Regions from separate parts of the Saccharopolyspora terrae genome, predicted to be linked through region 1. Evidence: riboswitches for the same ligand, from Rfam matches in the RefSeq annotation. Region 1 holds a riboswitch; the other holds the start of a gene.
What was found. Region 1 has a riboswitch for cobalamin ahead of E1181_RS23785 (HoxN/HupN/NixA family nickel/cobalt transporter). Riboswitches for the same ligand answer to the same signal wherever they lie in the genome.
Positions count from the first base shown of each region.

Region 2: linked by a shared signal. The riboswitch ahead of E1181_RS08880 (ABC transporter substrate-binding protein) and the one ahead of E1181_RS23785 (HoxN/HupN/NixA family nickel/cobalt transporter) in region 1 are both predicted to bind cobalamin.

Region 1 is NZ_SMKS01000054.1:1,571-6,814, reverse strand. It holds gene E1181_RS23805 (aminotransferase class I/II-fold pyridoxal phosphate-dependent enzyme) at 1-24, shown strand, start outside; gene E1181_RS23800 (DMT family transporter) at 185-1,072, opposite strand; gene E1181_RS23795 (LysR substrate-binding domain-containing protein) at 1,165-2,019, shown strand; gene E1181_RS23790 (DUF1876 domain-containing protein) at 2,120-2,389, opposite strand; cobalamin riboswitch at 2,573-2,697, shown strand; gene E1181_RS23785 (HoxN/HupN/NixA family nickel/cobalt transporter) at 2,777-3,829, shown strand; gene E1181_RS23780 (precorrin-8X methylmutase) at 3,845-4,456, shown strand; gene E1181_RS23775 (sirohydrochlorin chelatase) at 4,453-5,244, shown strand, end outside.
Region 2 is NZ_SMKS01000009.1:127,188-132,431, reverse strand. It holds gene E1181_RS08895 (cytochrome P450) at 1-66, opposite strand, end outside; gene E1181_RS08890 (Gfo/Idh/MocA family protein) at 119-1,123, opposite strand; gene E1181_RS08885 (FecCD family ABC transporter permease) at 1,199-2,221, opposite strand; gene E1181_RS08880 (ABC transporter substrate-binding protein) at 2,218-3,207, opposite strand; cobalamin riboswitch at 3,272-3,453, opposite strand; gene E1181_RS08875 (SDR family NAD(P)-dependent oxidoreductase) at 3,729-4,499, opposite strand; gene E1181_RS08870 (iron-siderophore ABC transporter substrate-binding protein) at 4,720-5,244, shown strand, end outside.

The sequences.
Region 1 (5,244 bases):
GAGCGGATTCGACGAGCCACGTGACCTCGCGCACGCCACGTCTCGGACGCGGCGCAGGTAGCCGCGTCGGGCTTCGGGTCGCAGACCCGTCCCGGATTTCAGTGGAAGCCCGGGTTCCGATTTCCACTGAAATCGGGCAGCCACCGGTGTCGGGCCGGGGTCGTGGTGGCTGATCGCGGGTGAGTCAGGTCCGGACGGGTTCGCGGGTTTCGGTGCGGGTGCCGAGGACGCACGCCGTGGTCGCCAATGCGATGCCGAGAACCACTGCGACCGACGGTGTTTCGCCGAGCAGCGGCCAGGCGAGCACGGCGGTGAACGGTGGTACGGCGCTGAACAGGGCGCTCGCCCGGGCCGCGCCGCCGACCGCCACCGCCCGCAGGTAGCAGCTCACGCCCAGCACCGACCCGGTGATCACCAGCCACAGCACGGAGATCCCGGCCTGCGCCCAGTGCGTGACGTGGCCGTGCTCGAACAGCGCGATCACCCCGATCACCAGCGCCGCGGCCGCGGTCTGCACGGCCGCGCCGGAGCGCAGGTCGATGCCGCCGCAGTAGCGCTGCTGGTAGAGCCCGCCCGCCGAGAAGCCCAGCAGGCCGATCAGCGTGAGCAGGATCGCCGGGTTCCACTCGCCCTCGGCCGCGACCTGCCCGCCCAAGGTGACCAGCACCGCCAGCACGCCCAGCGCGAGGCCGAGGAGCCGCCACCGGCTCAGCCGCTCCCGCAGCAGCACCGCCGCCAGCGCGGCCGTGAGCACCGGGTTCATCGAGATCACCAGGGCCGTCACCGAGGCGTGCACCCCGGCGGCCATGCCGCCGTAGCACCCGCCGAACTGCATCGCGTGCGTCAGCAGACCGGCCGCGGCGCTGTGCCCGAGGCTGCCGCCGGTCGGCCAGACCGCCCGGCCCACCAGCGCGATCGCCGTGAGCACCGCAGCCGCCAGCGTCAAGCGCACGGCGGTCAGCAGGAACGGCGGTGCGGCGGCCACGCCCAGAGCTCCGGTCGGATATCCGCTGGCCCAGAAGAAGACGATCGGTGCGGCGAGCGAGAGCGGGATCGACCGCGACGTGTGCATGCTCAAGAGAATTCCGGCCCTGCGCCGCCACGTCCAACAACGATAAGCAATCGCGATCGATCGCGTTTCCTGATCGGTCTAGGCTGGACGGCATGAGTGCAGTGCTCGACGTCGTCGCGCTGCGCAGCCTGGTGGCCGTCGCCGACTGCGGCGGGTTCCACCGGGCAGCGGCGGCGCTGTACCTGACGCAGTCCGCGATCAGCCAGCACCTGCGCAAGCTCGAACGCGCGCTGGACCGCAAGCTCGTGGTCCGCGAGGGCAGGCATGCCCGGTTCACCGCCGACGGCGAGCTGCTGCTGGCCGAGGCCCGCCGCATCCTCGACGTCCACGACGAGGCGGTGCGCAGGCTCGGTGCCGAAGGGCGCGGCACGCTGGTGTTCGGCTCCACCGAGCACGCCGCCGACCGCCTCCTGCCCGAACTGGCCTCGGGGATGCGCACGGCGTTCCCGGACCGCGAGATCCGCTTCCGGCTGGACCGCACGGCCCGGCTCGCCGACTCGGTCGACCGCGGCAGCATCGACATCGCGTTGCTCATCGACGACACCGTGTGCTCCCGCAGCATCGACGCGGGTCGTTTCCGGCTGGAGTGGTTCTCCGCCCCGGACTGGCAGCCGCCGCCCGAGGACCGGCCGCTGCCGATGGTCGTGTTCGACCAGCCCTGCACGCTGCGCAGGCACGCGATCGAGGCGATGGACGCGCTCGGCAGGGGACCCGACCTGGTCTGCGAAGCGGCCGACCTCTCCGGCGTGCTCGCCGCTACCCGCGCCGGCCTCGGCGTGACGCTGCTGCCCTCGACCAAGACCCGGCCGGCCGGGCTGGTCGAGCGCCGCGACCTGCCGCGCCTGGACCCCGTTCAACTCCGGGTGCGCGCCAGGCCGGGCCTGCCCGTGGACGTCGCCGAAGTCGCCGCGCACGTCGTCCGCGACGTCCTCGCCGAGGTCGCGTGAACACCCCGGGTCGTCATCAGCGGGGTGGAGGTTTCAACTGGACCCTCCAGCGGGTGGTGGAAGTTTCGGTTGAAACCTCCACCACCGAGGGTGCGACGTATCAGGCGGGTAGGTGGACGCGCCTGTGGAGTCGGTCTCCGATGTCGTTGGAGGCGTTGTCCAGGAGCTTGTGGGCGAGTTCGAAGAGGGCTCGCGCGATGGCGATCTCGTCGCCGATCTGCGGTACCTCGGGGTCGTCGGGGTGCCTGCGGGCCGTGCCGTGACCGTGCAGCGCCTGGCCGGCGGGAGTGGTGAACCCGACGTCCGCGGTCGTCTTCGCCCCTGCCTCCACGACCTGCAGGTTCAGTGTGATCGAGTGCGTCTCGTTCATGGTGGCCTCCTTGACGCAGCATCGAGCCGGAGCACTGTGCTCACCCGACCGGGTACCCCTGATTGAGCCGGTTGAAAGCGCCATCGGCCGACGGGAGCAGCCCGTAGATCACGCAACGTGATCGATTTCACCAGGTTTGACCTCGGACCGTAGATCAGGCAAGGATGACTGTCGCCGACAGTGCAGGAACCCGGTGCGAATCCGGGACGGTCCCGCCACTGTGACCGGGGAGTGGTCCCCACCCATCGCCACGGCTGTCACCAGCTGGAAGGCGGGGGAACCACGTCGATCCGGGAGTCAGGACACTGCGCGCCGGCCCCGTGCCGCGAACCCGCGGCGCGCGGCCACCGAACCCCGGGCGGGAGAACCCAGGAGGTCGGAGATCCCATGAGTCGGGATGCCGAAGTGAGCCGGCACACCACCGGTTGGGGCGCGCGCGAGCGCCGGAAGTCAGCGGTCCTGTTGGCCGCCATCGGAGCACTCCACCTCGCGGGATGGGGTGCCTACCTGCTGCACGAGCAGGCGTTCAGCGCCGCCGGAGGCCTCGCCGCCGCCGGCACCACCGCTTACCTGCTCGGCCTGCGGCACGGCTTCGACGCCGACCACGTCGCCGTCATCGACGACGCCACCCGGCTGCTGATGCAGCGCGGCAGGCGTCCGGTGTCCACCGGCATGTGGTTCGCCCTCGGCCACGCCAGCGTCGTGATGCTGCTGGCCTGCGCGGTCGCGTTCATCGCCGGACCCGCCGCCCAGCAGTGGGCCGAGCAGACCGGCGTGCGCATGGCCACCGCCGTCGACCTGATCGTGGTCGCCGTGCTGACCACCCTCGCCGTGCTCAACGCGCTCGTGCTGCGCGACGCGTGGCGGCTGCTGCGCCGCGCCCGCAGCGGCGCCATCGACGAAGCCGAGGTCGAGATCGTCCTCGGACGCCGCGGCCTGCTCGCGCGGGTGCTGCGGGGCCGGATGCAGGGCGTGGCCCGGTCCTGGCACCTGTTCGGCATCGGCCTGCTGTTCGGCCTCGGCATGCAGACCGCCACCGAGATCACCGTCCTGGCCATGGTCACCCCGGGCGCGAACCTGTCGGCCATCGCCGTGCTGAGCCTGCCGCTGCTGTTCGCCGCCGGGATGTGCACAGTGGACAGCGTGGACGGAATCCTGATGTCCCGCGCCTACACCTGGTCCCTGGCCCGGCCGCTGCGGCGGCTGTGGGTCAACGTCACCACCACCGCGCTGACCGTGGGGCTCGCCGCGCTGGTCGCCTTCGTCGTGCTCTGCGGAGTCCTGGCCGAATCGGGACTGGACTTCCTCGGCGGGGTCGCCGCGATCGCGGACCAGTTCGAGCTGCTCGGATACCTGACCCTGGGCCTGTTCCTGCTGGTCTGGGGCGGTGCGGCGGCGTGGTGGCGGTTCACCGCCCGCAAAAGCGCGGAAATCGCATAGGAAACAGGAACGACCATGAGGCGCACAGTCCATCCGATCGAGACCGAGTCCTACCGGATCATGCGGTCGCGAGCCGACTTCGACCGGTTCGAACCGCTGACCCGGGCGGTCGTCGAACGCGTCGTGCACACCACCGCCGATCCCAGCTGGACCGGCGAGGTCGTCGCGGACGAACCCGCGCTGCGGCAGGGTCGCGACGCCCTGCTGGCGGGTGCGCCGCTGATCACCGACGTGCGCATGGTCGCCTCCGGCATCACCGCCCGCGAGGTCCGCATCGGCCTGGACTTCCCGGGCGTCACCGAGCTCGCCGCCTCGGAAGGGCTCACCCGCTCCGCGGCCGGGATGCGGCTCGCGGCGGCCGAACACCCGCGCGGCGCGGTGTGGGCCGTCGGCAACGCCCCCACCGCGCTCCTCGAACTGCTCCGGCTCGCCGAGAACGGCGAACTGGAACCGGCGCTGATCGTCGGAGTCCCGGTCGGCTTCGTCGGCGCCGTGGACAGCAAGGCCGCACTGCGGCGCAGCGGCCTACCGGCCGTGAGCACCCTGACCGAACGTGGTGGTGCGGCGATCGCCGCCGCCGCCATCAACGCCCTGCTCTACTGGGCAGAACCTGGAGGTAACCGGTGACCGAACCGCTGCTGGTCGTGGGCCACGGCACGGTGGACGAACGAGGCGTCGCGCAGTTCCACGCCTTCCTCGAACGGCTCAAGGCCCGGATGTCCGCAGCCGGTGTCGACAGCTCGGGCGGGTTCATCGAGCTGTCCGCCCCCGCGGTCACCGAAGCCTGGACCGAGCTCACCGACAAGGGCCACCGCCGGATGGCCGCGGTGCCGCTGGTGCTGGTCGCCGCCGGGCACGGCAAGGGCGACATCCCCGCCGCGCTGGAACGCGAAGTCCGCCGCCACCCGGGCACGTCCTTCGTCTTCGGACGCCCGCTCGGCCCGCACCCGATCCTGCTGGAGCTGCTCGCCGAGCGGATCGCCGAGCAGGTCCCGCGCGACGAATGGGCGGACACGGCAGTGGTTCTCGTGGGCCGCGGTTCGACCGACCCCGACGCCAACGCCGAGGTGTGCAAGGTCTCACGCCTCTTGCAGGAGACCTGCGGTTTCGAGACGGTTGAGACCGCGTTCATCTCCCTGGCATCGCCGGACGTCCCTGGCGGGCTGGACCGGGCTCGCAAGCTCGGGGCCAAGCGCGTCGTGGTGGCCCCGTACTTCCTGTTCGACGGCGTGCTGCCGCAGCGCGTCGTGACGCAGGCGCGCGAGTGGGCCCAGACCGCACCGGAGCTCCCGCTCCACGTCGCCGGATATCTGGGAGACTGCGACGCCCTGGTCGACCTCGTCGTGGAGCGATACCACGAGGCCCTGCACGGCGACATCCGGATGAACTGCGACACCTGCGCGTACCGGGTGCTG
Region 2 (5,244 bases), on a different contig from region 1:
AGCCGGCCCGAACCCGCTCCGGCGGCGGTCGACCTCGATGACGGCGGGCTCGGTTGCTTCGGGCACGAGCGGTCCCCCTTGGTTAAGTCGTGTGACTTAACCAAGGTACCCGAACCGCTCAGGACGGGACCGCGCCCCGCTGCCGGACCCGCACCGCGGTCTCCTGGATCGCCTCGACCAGCCGCGCCGTCTCCCGCGCTCCGCGCAGCCAGGACCGCTCGATCTCCGGCGTCCGGCCGTCGCGCACCGCACCGGCGAAGGAGGCCAGCGAATCGCGGAACTGGTGCGAGGCGTCGAGCGTGAACTCCTCGGCGTGGTCCTGCTCCTCCAGCCGCAGCAGCGGGCGGTGTTCGGCGGGCGGGGTGAACGCGCGCTCCAGGCTCAGGTGCGCCGCATCGCCCCACAGCGCGTAGCGGGAGCGGTAGGCGTGCTGGAAGCCGAACTCCAGATCCGCGAAGACCCCGTTCTCCGACACCAGGAGCGCGTGCCCGGCCATGTCCACGCCGGTGTCGGTGTCGACCCGCAGCGTCGCACCGGCCACCGTCAGCCCCTCGCCGAGCATCAGCTGCGCGGCCCGGATCGGGTACACACCGACGTCGAGCAGGCATCCCGCGCCCAGCTCGGGGTCGTAGCGGATGTCCCCGGCGCGCGGCGACGGAACGCCGAAGGCCGAGCTGAAGGTCCGCAACCGCCCCAGCCGCCCGCGCTCGACGAGCTCGCGCACCACCTCGTGCTGCGGGTGGTGCAGGAACGCGAAGTTCTCCCGCAGCAGCAGTCCGCGCTCGGCCGCCAGCGCCACGAGTTCACCGGTCTGCTCGGCCGAGATCGTCATCGGCTTCTCGCACAGCACGTGCTTGCCCGCGCGCAGCGCGCGTCGCGCCCACTCGAAGTGCAGCGAGTTCGGCAGCGACAGGTAGACCGCGTCGATCGCGGGGGAGTCGATCATCTCCTCGTAGCTCATCGCGGTCCCGCCGTGCTCGGCGGCGAAGCGCTCGGCCCTGGCAGGCGCCCGGCTGGCGAGGCCGGCGATCCGGGAACCCTCGATCTCGTGGAGCGCGGGCAGCATTCGTCGTTCGGCGATTCCGGAGCAGCCGAGCACACCCCACGCCACCGGCTGGTTCATCTGATCCCTCGCAGACTCGTCGACGCCTCGCAACGCGTGCAGCGTAGGGGATTTCGGTGAGCGGTCGCGGGACGCTCAGGTGGTTCGGCCGCGCCGGGCCAGCAGCGCGGCGAAGGCCGGAACGCCCACCAGCGCGGTCATGACTCCCACCGGAACCTCCTGCGGCGCGGCGACGGTGGTCGCCAGGACGTCCACCCACACCAGCAGGATCGCGCCCAGCACGGCCGTGACCGGCAGCAGCGCGCGGTGCCGCGGGCCCACGAGCAGCCGCGCGGCCTGCGGCAGGACCAGGCCGACGAACCCGATCGCACCCGCCGCCGCGACGAGCGTGGCGGTCAGCAGCGCGGTGGCCACCAGCAGCACGATCCGCAGCCGCGTGACGTGCACGCCCAGTGCTGCGGCCGTGTCGTGCCCCAGCGCGAAGGCGTCCAGCGCCCCGGCCCGCGACAGGCACAGCAGCAGGCAGACCGCGCACACCGCACCCGAGACCGCCACGTCGTTCCAGCGGGCGCCCGAGAGCGAACCGAGCAACCAGAACAGCACGCCCCGGGTCTGCTCGGCGTCCGCCGAGGTGATCACGACGAACGACGTCAGGGCCGAGAACAGCTGAGTCCCCGCGACACCGGCCAGCACCAGGTGCGTCGTGGTGCCACCGGCCACCGCGCCCAAGGTCATCACCAGCGCGAACGCGACCAGCGCACCGGCGAAGGCGCCCGCGGTCACACCGATCGCGCCCGCGCCCAGCCCGAGGATCACCACCAGCACCGCGCCGGTCGAGGCGCCCGCCGACACGCCCAGCAGGAACGGATCGGCGAGCGGGTTGCGCAGCAGCGACTGCAGCACCGCGCCGCACACCCCGAGCCCGGCGCCGCAGATCGCCGCGAGGACCGCGCGCGGCAACCGCAGCTGCCAGACGATGCCCTGTCCGATCCGCGACACGTCGGTCTCGCCCAGGCCCAGCCGTGCGCCCACCACACCGGCCACGTCGGTCACCGACAGCGGAGCCGGTCCGAGCGTGACCGCCACGGCGATCGACAGCAGCAGCAGCGGAATCCCGACCAGCACGATCAGCGAGGAGGGCAGGCGCCCGGTCCTCACCGACGCTCCAGCTCGGCCAACCGGTCGGCGAGCCGCTCGATCCCGGTGATCGTGCGCATGCTGATGTTCATCTCGGTGCCGGTCATGCCCATCCACCGGCCCTCGCCGACGGCGGGCAGCCGTGACATCGCGGGGTCGGTGCGCAGGAATTCCTGCTTGGCGGCCAGGGAATCGCCTTCGCCGTCGCGGGTGAGGTCGCCGAGCACCAGCAGGTCGGGGTCGCGGGCGAGGACGTCCTCCCACGACACCTGCGGCCACATCGAGCGCACGTCCTCGTAGGCGTTGCGCACCCCGAGGGTGCGGGTCATGATCGCCGGGGATCCGGTTGATCCTGCCACGTAAGGGGATTCGGTGCGGGCGAACCAGAACAGCACCGAGGTGTCCCGGTGGGGCACGGCCTTGCGCTGGGCGTCGGCCACCCGCTGCCGCAGCTGCGCCACCAGCGCCTCGCCGCGCTGCGGGACGTCGAAGATCGTGGCGATCTCCTGCACCTCCCGGTAGATGTCGTCGAGCTCGACCGGCTCGGCGAGCGGTGCCTCCTCGGGAAAGCAGTTGGAGGGGGAGAGGTAGGTGGGGACCCCGAGCTCGGCGAAGCGCTCCCGCGAGGCCACGCCTTCGTCGGTGAACACCGCCTGGTAGGCGCCCAGCACCACGTCGGGCTCGGTGGCCAGCACCGATTCGAACGACGGGTTGTTGTCGGAAAGCCGCGGTACTCGGGAGTTCTCGGCGGCCAGCGCCGGATCGACCGGATCGGTCCAGGTCGCGGTGCCCACCATCCGGTCCGCCAGGCCCAGCGCCAGCATGATCTCGGTGGTCGACTGGTTGAGGCTCACGGCGCGGCGCGGTGGTTCGGACACCGAGACGTGCCCGTCGCAGTTGGGCAGCGACACCCGAGGCGGAGCCGACTCCGTCGCGGGAGCGTTGCAGGCGGCGAGTGCGGTGGCGCAGAGCAGCATCAAGCCCGTGCGCGTCCAGCGTAAGAACACGTTGTGCGGAAATCCTCACCCCAGGCCCATGCGCGAGACCTGGTCGGCCGATTCCCGGAACCGGTGCGGGTCCGGGGAGCCGGCAGGTCTTCGGGCTCGGGCTCCACCGGGCGAGCCGCCTTCCCGGATCGAGTGCGATCCAGTGGCTCGGGCTCGCCCGTCACCCCTACCGCTGCGCGTCAGCTCCGGCTTCCGACCGGATTCCCATCGGCCACACGTGGCACGACCGGCTCGCGATCGAGTCTAACCGGCCGGGGCGCGGTCGATCCGGCGGCCGCTGCGCCGGACCACCTCGACGTCGTGAGTCAGGCGCACTCCGCGCGCAGCATCACCCGTTGACCAGCGGTACGAGGTTCCAGTGGATGTCGGGTCCGGGATCTCAGTGGAATTCCGGTACCCGATTTCAGTGGAACTCGGGTACGAGGTTTCAGTGGAAGTCGGGTGCCGGGGTTCTGTGGAAGTCGGGTACCCGACTTCAGTGGAAGTTGGGTGCCGGGTTTCAGTGGAAGTTGGGGTGTGGATTACTGGTGCGTGCCGCCGTCGACGCGGATCTCGGTGCCGGTGATGAAGGCGCCGTCGTCGGAGGCGAGCATCGCGACCACGCCCGCCACGTGCTCCGGCGGTGCGAATCCGCTGCCGAGAGCGGGGGAGAGCTTGGTGAACAGGTCCCAGTCGGTGTCGGCGGGCAGCTTGTCCGCGGTGGTCTCGGTGATGCCGCTGCGAATCCCGCCGGGCACCAGCGAGACCGCGCGCAGGCCCTGCTTGGCGTACTCCAGGGCGATGCTGTGGGTGAACGACTGGATGCCGCCCTTGCTCGCGGCGTAGGCGGCCATGTAGGGGTGCGCGAAGTTCGCCGAGGTCGAGCTGAAGTTGATCACCACGCCGCTGCCGGTCTCCAGCAGCGCGGGCAACGCCGCGCGGGTGACCAGGAAGGTGCCGGTGAGGTTGACCGCGAGGATCCGGTTCCACAGCTCCAGCGAGCACTCGTGCGTGTGCGCGCTGTGCAGCATTCCCGCCGCGTTGACCAGCACGTCCAGCCCGCCCAGCTGCTCGGCCGCGGCCGGCACCGTCGCGTCGACGGCGTCCTCCTGGGAGATGTCCAGGGGCAGGGTGCCCAGCAGGTCGCACGTGCCGGCCGCGGCCGCGCGCCGCGAGGTCTCCTTCAGCCCGGTCTCATCGATGTCGGTGGTCAGCACCCTGGCGCCTTCGTCGAGCAGGCGCAGCACGCTGGCCTGCCCGATCCCCGACGCCCCACCTGTCACGAGCACGCGCTTGCCGTTGAGCCTGTCCATCGCGATCGCGTCCTTCCGCACCCTCGAACGCCCCGACCGGGCCTTCGTGAGGCTCAACGCACGACCCGGCCGGAAGTTGCTCATGAACCGAGGGTGAGCAGTCGATCGTCCGGTGTGGACGAATGTGACGAACGTCGGTCACAGCGAGTAGATCTCGGGGTGGACTCCACACGGAGCGTTAGTTAGGTTAGGCGCACTTAACTCACTGCGAGGTGTGGAAATGCGCTGGATGCGGACCCTGGGGCTGATCATGGCAGTCCTGCTGGGAATCGCCTTGACCGGCTGCGGCGCGGCCGGTCCCGAGAACGACGAGCCCGCCGCCGCATCGGCGGACGGCCAGTTCCCGGTCACCATCAAGACCGCGTTCGGTGACGTCACCGTTCCGGAGCGTCCCCAGCGTGTCGTCGCGCTGGGCTGGGGCGACGCCGAAACCGCGCTGAGCCTCGGGGTGCAGCCCGTCGGTGCCGCCGACTGGCTGCCGGTGGGCGGTGACGGCGTCCCGCCGTGGATCCCCGCCGACAAGCGCTACGCCACGCCGCCGAAGATGCTCGGCACCATGGAGGTCGACATGGAGGCCGTCGCGGCGCTCCAGCCCGACCTGATCCTCGACACCCGCGCCAGCGGCGACAAGGAGCGCTACAACCTGCTCAACCGGCTCGGCGTTCCGGTGGTGAGCATCCCGCCGGGCGGCGAGAGCTACCTGACCACGTGGGACCAGCAGCTGGACATGGTCGGCAAGGCGCTG